DNA from 2 places in the Pseudomonas sp. MH9.3 genome. Region 2 is predicted to be linked to the other one. Evidence: predicted binding sites of a transcription regulator. Region 2 holds the regulator's gene; the other holds the start of a gene.
What was found. Region 2 encodes FliA, which starts transcription of late flagellar genes. Its sites were predicted from a motif close to CTAAAGTTTNNNNNNNNNNNGCCGNTAA; they were not measured.
Positions count from the first base shown of each region.

Region 1: the regulator FliA is predicted to act here: its motif matches at 2,180-2,207, upstream of RHM60_RS02725 (methyl-accepting chemotaxis protein).

Region 1 covers NZ_CP133785.1:683,574-687,807, reverse strand. The annotation lists gene RHM60_RS02730 (TonB-dependent siderophore receptor) at 1-2,141, shown strand, start outside; gene RHM60_RS02725 (methyl-accepting chemotaxis protein) at 2,311-3,804, shown strand; gene RHM60_RS02720 (sensor histidine kinase) at 3,951-4,234, shown strand, end outside.
Region 2 covers NZ_CP133785.1:1,882,808-1,887,041, forward strand. The annotation lists gene RHM60_RS07965 (chemotaxis protein CheA) at 1-309, opposite strand, end outside; gene RHM60_RS07970 (protein phosphatase CheZ) at 321-1,109, opposite strand; gene RHM60_RS07975 (chemotaxis response regulator CheY) at 1,128-1,502, opposite strand; gene fliA (RNA polymerase sigma factor FliA) at 1,670-2,410, opposite strand; gene fleN (flagellar synthesis regulator FleN) at 2,407-3,240, opposite strand; gene flhF (flagellar biosynthesis protein FlhF) at 3,346-4,234, opposite strand, start outside.

The sequences.
Region 1 (4,234 bases), 1.2 Mb from region 2:
GCAACACCATTTTTGCACCGAGTTTGATGGCGTTGGCCATTTGTCTCGCCAGCTCACACACGGCCTTTGCCGCCGAGGTCGAGCCCTCCTCCGGCCCTATCGAACTGGGCGCCACACAAGTTTCCGGCGAGGGGCAATTGGGCGAAACCACCGAGGGCACGCAGTCCTACACCACGGGCGCGATGAAAACCGCGACCAAGCTGCCCCTGACCCTGCGTGAAACCCCACAGGCCGTCACCGTTGTCACCCGTCAGCGCATGGACGACCAGGCGATGACCAGCATCAATGATGTGGTCGCCGCCACCCCGGGGTTATTCCTCAACTTCTCCAACGGCCCTGGCCGGCAGTCGTACACCGCGCGCGGTTTCGACATCGATAACCTGATGTACGACGGCATTCCAAGTGGCTACAACGGCGTCAACGTGGGTGCCCAACCGAACCTGGCGATGTTCGACCGCGTCGAGGTGGTGCGTGGCGCTACGGGCCTGGTCACCGGCGCGGGTAACCCGTCGGCCGCCATCAACCTGATCCGCAAGCGGCCGCTGGACGAGCAGAAAGTCACCCTCACCGGCGCGGCCGGCACCTGGGACAACTACCGTGGCGAGCTGGATGCCTCCAGCCCGCTGAATGACAGCGGCACCTGGCGTGGCCGGGTGGTCACCTCCTACCGCGATGCCAACAGCTTTATCGACAATGTCGGGGATTACCACGGGCTGTTTTATGCGGTCACCGAAGCCGACCTCAGTGAAAACACCCGCCTGACCCTGGGTTTTTCGAACCAGAAGGACAAGACCAACTACTTCTGGGGCTCGTCGATGGTAGGCCAGGATGGTCACCACTTGAACCTGTCGCGCTCCTACAACCCCGGTACGCGTTGGGAGAACAAGGACCAGGAAATCAACACGGTCTTTGCCGAATTGCGCCAGCAACTGGCCAACGACTGGAAACTGCAGGTCAACGCCAACTACGCCGAGCAGAACGCCCTTTTTTCCGGTTCCTACCAGTCGCGCTGGGTCAACAACACCCTGGCCCGCACCGTGTACCAGTCGGCGGCGGATGAAAACCAGGCGGGCCTCGACGCCTTTGTCAGCGGCCCCTTCCAGGCGCTCGGGCGCACCCATGAACTGGTGGTGGGCGCCAGCCGTCGCGTCTACGACCTGACCACTCACAGCTACTCGCCATACGACATGAACTGGCCACTCACGGCGGGCAAGCCGGACTTCGCCCACACCGCCAACGGTCGTGAAGTCACCACCCAAGACGGTGTCTACGTGACCACCCGCCTGAGCCTGGCCGACCCATTGAAGCTGATCCTCGGCGCCCGTCTGGACTGGTACGACTACGACAACCACGATGGCGACGGCGACTACAAGGTCACCCGCAACGTCACCCGCTACGCCGGCCTGATCTACGACCTGGACGATCATCATTCGGTGTACGCCAGCTACAGCGACATCTTCACCCCGCAGACGGCCAAGGACACCTCCGGCACCCCGGTCAGGCCCATCGTCGGCAAGAACTACGAGGTGGGCATCAAGGGCGAATACCTGGGTGGCGCGCTGAATGCCAGCGTCGCGCTGTTCCGCGTCGATCAGCAGAACCGCGCCGTCGACGTGCTGGTGCCGAACTGCCCGCAGGCCTCCTGCGCTGAGGCCTCGGGCGAGATTCGCAGCCAGGGTATCGACTTCGAATTGCAAGGCGCCCTTACCGAACACTGGCAAGTGGGCGGTGGCTACACCTACGCGCGCACCCACGTGATCAAGGACCCGTCCAATCCGCAGAGCGTGAACAAGCAGTTCGACACCGACACCCCGGAACACCTGTTCAAGCTCACCACGCGCTATAACTTCCAGGGCCCGCTGGAAAAACTCCGCGTGGGCGGCAACATCTCCTGGCAGAGCCGCATGTACAACGACCTGACCGTCGCGGATGGCAGCCGCTACCGGCTCAAACAGGGCGCTTATGCCGTCACCGACCTGATGGCCGGCTACCAGGTCAATCAGCATCTGGACCTGCAGCTCAACGCCAACAACATCTTCGACCGCACGTACTACGAGACCATCGCCAACTCCGTGGACTATGGCGGCGATTCCTACGGCGCACCGCGCAACATGATGCTGACCGCCAAGTACAGCTTCTGACCCTCCTGCGGCTGCCCGCCCGGGCAGCCGTTCCTGGCTTAAAGTCCCGTGCGGGCTTGCCGATAACAGCCTGAAGCGCAAAAAAACAACGATCCGCTTCACTCAGCACGCGGCCGTCGTGGCACGCCCCATGCTTTGTTCCTGGCCAAACCACAAGGAGTAAACGTGAATGCCCGTCCCCAGCCCCTTTTTGGAGCACTACCGCAAGGCCGACCGCATCATGCTGGCGCTTATCTGGCTGATGTTCCTGTTTTCCCTGGGTCTGGCGTTCTGGCATGACACCCTGCTACAGGCGCTGTTGGTCGGCGGCGGCACTGCTTTGGTGCTCACCGTGCTGTACCGCGCCATCGGTGGCAGCCGGTTGATGCGTTGCGCCCTGGGCGCCGGCCTGATGGTGATGGCCGCGCTGCACATCAACCAGGCTCAGGGCGTGATCGAATCCCACTTCGGGATCTTCGCGCTGCTGGCAGTGCTGACCTTTTACCGTGACTGGCTGCCGATCCTGGTGGCCGCGGCCACCATCGCCGTGCATCACGTGGTGTTCCACGCCTTGCAGCATCAGGGCTTCCCGGTGTTCGTGATGGAGCATCACGGCGGCTGGACGATGGTCTTCGTGCACGCGTTCTACGTGGTCATGGAAACGATCGCACTGCTCTATCTCGCGGTGCACAGCCAGGCCGAAGCAGTCGAAAGCCAGGAAATGCTCGACAAGATGCTCGCAGTGACCTCGCAGTTCACCGCCGAAAGCGCACACACCGAAGGCAAGGTGCATGTGTCCCTGGCCAAACGGTTCGACCACTTCCTGCAACAGCTCACCCTCCTGATCGACGGCGTCGCCCGCGACTCCCATGGCCTGGGGCAACTCGGCCAGGAACTGGCCAGCGCCAGCGGCACCCTGGAAAAAGGCGCTCGGCATCAACTGGCCGAGATCACCGAGATGACCGGTTCGATGCAACGCATGGAAGACGCCATGGGCCACATCACGGTGCAGGTCGAACAGGCCGTGGAGCACGCTGGTCAGGCCAGCCGCCAGATCGTGCGCGGTCAGGAGAGCGTCAGCCGCGCCCGCCAGGAAATCAACCAACTGGCCTCGCACATCAACGGCACCGAATCCACCGTCCAATCCCTGGCCGCCCAGGCCGAACAGATCGGCTCGGTGCTCGAGGTGATCAGCAGCATTGCCAACCAGACCAACCTGCTCGCCCTCAACGCCGCCATCGAAGCCGCCCGCGCCGGCGAGCAAGGCCGCGGCTTTGCGGTGGTGGCCGATGAAGTGCGCAGCCTGGCCCAGCGCACCGCCCTCTCCACCCAGGAAATCAAGACCATCATCGAAGGCCTGCAACACGGCAGCCGCCAGGCCGTCGCCGCCATGCACGACAGCCGCGAAGGCGTGGAACGCTGCGTGGAAGACAGCCGGCAGGCCGTCGAGATGCTGCAAGCGGTGGGCCATGACATCGCGCAGATCGACGCGCTCAACGGGCGCATCGTCAGCACCACCCGCGACCAGTCCTCGGCGAACCTTGAAATCGTCGGACGCCTGCAGTCGGTGCAGAGCATCGCGCAAAGCACCGCCGACGACGTGGAAACCCTGGCGCGCAGCAGCGAGCGCCTGCCGCCGATTGCCGTGCGCCTGGACGCGCTGGGGCGCAGGTTTCACCCCTGACAATGAACCTGTGGGAGGGGCTTGCTCCCGATTACGGTGGGCCAGCCAGTACATCTTTGGCTGATACACCGCAATCGGGAGCAAGCCCCCTCTCCACATGGGTTACTCTGCGCGCCTCTGCATCGCCTCCCACCAGGATTCACGACATGCGCCTGCCCGATTTCATCCTCGAACACCTCGAGCCGATTCTGCAGGCCTGGGAAGATTTCGCCAGAACCATCAAAACGCCGGGCGCCGAGCTCGACAGCCTGGCGCTGCGCGACCACGCCGAGCAGATGCTGCGGGCCATCGTGTCGGACCTGCGCACCCGCCAGACCCGCCGCGAGCAAACGGCCAAGGCCCAGGGCCATGGCCCGGTGGATGAGCAGGAAACCGCTGCCGAAACCCACGCAATCACGCGGCTGATGGCAGGTTTCACCATTGACCAGAT
Region 2 (4,234 bases):
GAACATGCCGTTGACCGCATCCAGTGCTTCGAGAATCACGTCCATCAACTCCGAGTCGACCTGCCGTTCACCCTTGCGCAGGATGTCGAACACGTTCTCGGCGATGTGGCAGCACTCAACCAGCTCATGGAGCTGGAGGAAGCCGGCGCCCCCTTTTACAGTGTGAAAACCGCGAAAAATTGCATTGAGCAGGTTCGCATCATCCGGTCGGCTTTCCAGCTCGACCAGTTGTTCGGACAGTTGCTCTAAAATTTCGCCGGCCTCTACAAGGAAATCCTGAAGGATTTCTTCATCGGCGCCGAAGCTCATGTGGGTGCTCCTTAGAAGCCTAAACTGGATAACAGGTCATCGACATCATCCTGACCTGACACAACGTCTTCACGTTTATCGGCATGAATCTGCGGACCTTCACCCTTGGCGAGATGTTTTTGTGGATCTTTTTCCGAGAGGATCGCCGCGCGGTCATGTTCGATGCCGGCAAAACGATCGACCTGCCCGGCCATGAGCACCAGTTTGAGCAGGTTGCTTTCCACTTCGGTGACCAGTTGGGTCACGCGCTTGATCACTTGACCGGTGAGGTCCTGGTAATCCTGGGCCAGCAAAATATCGTTGAGGTTGCTCGCCACCGTGCGGTTTTCCTGTTCGCTGCGCGACAGAAAACCGTCGACCCGACGGGCCAGTTCACGAAACTCTTCAGCACCGACTTCGCGACGCATGAAGCGGCCCCAGTCGTGGCTAAGCGCTTGAGCCTCGGTGGCCATGCCATTGACCAGAGGCGTGGCGTTTTCCACCAGGTCCATGGTGCGGTTGGCCGCCGCTTCGGTCAGCTTGACCACATAGGACAGGCGTTCGGTGGCATCGGTGATCTGCGAAATTTCTTCGGCCTGGGGCATGTGCGGGTCAATCTGGAAATTGACGATCGCACTGTGCAGCTCGCGCGTGAGCTTGCCCACTTCCTGGTACAGGCCGCGGTCACGGGTCTGGTTAAGCTCATGGATCAACTGCACCGCGTCGCCGAAATGACCTTTTTCAAGGCTGTCGACCAACTGGTGAGCATGTTTTTTCAGGGTCGACTCAAAATCGCCCAATGTTGTTTCTTTATGCTCCATAGCTCCCCCGCGATGGCATTAGCCGTGGATGCGTTCGAAGATTTTTTCGATCTTCTCTTTTAGCGCCAATGCAGTGAATGGCTTGACCACGTAACCGTTTACCCCGGCCTGGGCGGCTTCGATAATCTGTTCACGCTTGGCTTCGGCGGTCACCATCAGTACAGGCAGGCTGCGCAGCTTTTCGTCGGCGCGCACATGGCGCAACAAGTCGATGCCAGTCATGCCCGGCATGTTCCAGTCGGTTACCAGAAAGTCGATGCTGCCGCTGTTGAGGATCGGAATCGCCGTAATGCCGTCGTCCGCCTCGACCGTGTTTGTGAACCCAAGGTCACGCAACAGGTTTTTTATGATCCGCCGCATCGTTGAGAAGTCATCAACGATGAGGATTTTCATGTTCTTGTCCAATTCGACCTCCAAGCAGTCTTAAACGCGCCCAGCACCTGGACGCGCCATTTCAATCAACAGGCGTTACACAAAAAGGACTGCCGGGTCCACCACGGGTCGACCCCGCGAAGGTCGTGACCCTCGCGGTATCGTCTGCAGTGTCCCCACACTGCCTGTCAGCGCGCGCGCCACTCTCCCAAACGCCCCCGCAAACGGGCTGCGCACTGGCTATGCAACTGGCTGACACGCGATTCGCTGACCCCCAGGACCTCACCGATTTCCTTGAGGTTCAGCTCTTCGTCGTAGTACAGCGCCAGGACCAGGCGCTCACGCTCCGGCAAGTTGGCAATGGCTTCCGCCAGTGCGCCCTGGAAACGTTCATCTTCCAGGTCGCGTGACGGTTCCATATGCGCACTCGCGCCGTCCTCGTGCAGCCCTTCGTGTTCGCCGTCCTGCAACAGGTCGTCGAAACTGAACAGGCGGCTGCCCAAGGTATCGTTCAAAATCCCGTAATAATCATCGAGACTCAATTGGAGTTCGGCCGCAACTTCGTGATCTTTAGCGTCGCGACCGGTTTTTGCTTCAATTGAGCGAATTGCGTCACTGACCATCCGCGTATTGCGGTGCACCGAACGCGGCGCCCAATCCCCTTTACGCACTTCATCGAGCATCGCGCCACGTATGCGAATACCCGCATACGTCTCGAAACTGGCGCCCTTGCTCGCGTCGTACTTGGTCGACACTTCGAGCAGGCCGATCATGCCGGCCTGGATCAGGTCTTCGACCTGCACACTGGCCGGAAGGCGCGCCAGCAGGTGATAGGCAATGCGCTTGACCAGCGGCGCATAGCGCTCGATCAATTCGCCCTGGCTGTCGCGTGCCGATTTTTTATAGAGGTTGTAGCCGCTGGATGTCATAGCACAGGACCCGCGCTTGTCTGATGCACCAATCGCTCGACGAAGAACTCCAGATGCCCACGCGGGTTGGCGGGCAGCGGCCAGGTATCGACCTTCTGGGCAATCGCCTTGAATGCCAGCGCACACTTGGAACGCGGGAATGCTTCGTAGACCGCACGCTGTTTTTGCACAGCCTTTCGCACGCATTCGTCGTAGGGAACTGCGCCAACGTATTGCAGGGCGACATCGAGAAAACGATCCGTGACCTTGGTCAGCTTGGCGAACAGGTTGCGCCCTTCCTGCGGGCTCTGGGCCATGTTGGCCAGCACGCGGAAGCGGTTCATGCCGTAGTCACGGTTAAGCAGTTTGATCAGGGCGTAGGCGTCGGTGATCGAAGTGGGCTCGTCGCACACCACCAGCAGCACTTCCTGCGCGGCGCGCACAAAGCTGACCACGGACTCGCCGATGCCGGCGGCGGTGTCGATCACCAGTACGTCGAGGTTGTCGCCGATATCGCTGAACGCCTGGATCAGGCCGGCATGCTGCGCCGGGCTCAGGTGCACCATGCTCTGGGTGCCGGAGGCAGCCGGCACGATGCGGATCCCGCCGGGCCCCTGCAGCAGCACATCGCGCAGCTCACAGCGCCCTTCGATCACATCGGCAAGGGTATGTTTGGGGGTCAGCCCCAGCAGAACGTCCACGTTCGCCAGGCCCAGGTCAGCGTCCAGCAGCATGACGCGACGGCCAAGCTCTGCCAGGGCCAGGGACAAATTCACTGACACGTTAGTTTTCCCGACGCCACCTTTGCCGCCGGTCACCGCGATCACCTGTACGGGATGCATGCTGCCCATTTTATTTCTTTACCTTGTCTTGCTTAGACGCAGGCTACATGGCTTGGCCGCTTGAATCGCTTGCAGACCATCGATGTAGGTACATTTCACGGTGTTCATCCTGCCTCAACCGACCCGTTTTGCCGGGTTGTGGTAAAGGTCGGCGAACATATCAGCCATCGCTTCCTCGCTAGGCTCGTCTTGCATTTGCACACTCACGGCACGGCTGACCAACTGATGACGACGCGGCAGATGCAGATCATCCGGGATTCGCGGGCCGTCGGTCAGGTAGGCGACCGGTAATTCATGACTGATTGCCAGGCTCAGTACTTCGCCCAGGCTCGCGGTTTCGTCGAGCTTGGTGAGGATGCAGCCGGCCAGACCGCAGCGCTTGTAACTGTGATACGCAGCGGTAAGAACCTGTTTCTGGCTGGTGGTTGCAAGCACCAGGTAATTTTTCGACTTGATCCCACGGCCGGCCAGGCTTTCCAGCTGCATGCGCAACGCCGGATCGCTGGCTTGCAGGCCGGCGGTGTCGATCAGCACCACGCGCTTGCGCAGCAGCGGGTCGAGGGCGTTGGCCAGGGACTGGCCCGGGTCGACGTGGGTCACCGGCACATTGAGAATGCGGCCGAGGGTCTTGAGCTGTTCCTGGGCGCCAATGCGGTAGCTGTCCATGCTCACCAGCGCGATGTTGTTGGCGCCGTACTTGAGCACGTAACGGGCGGCCAGCTTGGCCAGGGTGGTGGTTTTGCCCATGCCGGCAGGGCCGACCATGGCGATCACACCGCCCTCTTCGAGGGGTTCGATTTCCGGGGTGGCGATCATCCGCGCCAGGTGCGCCAACAGCATGCGCCAGGCCTGACGGGGCTCCTCGATGTTGCCGGTCAGCGCCAGCAGGTCGCGCGACAGCGGGCCGGACAGGCCGATGCGTTGCAGGCGACGCCACAGGTTGGCCTGTTGCGGCTTGCTGCCTTGCAACTGGTTCCAGGCCAGCGAGCCCAGTTGTACTTCG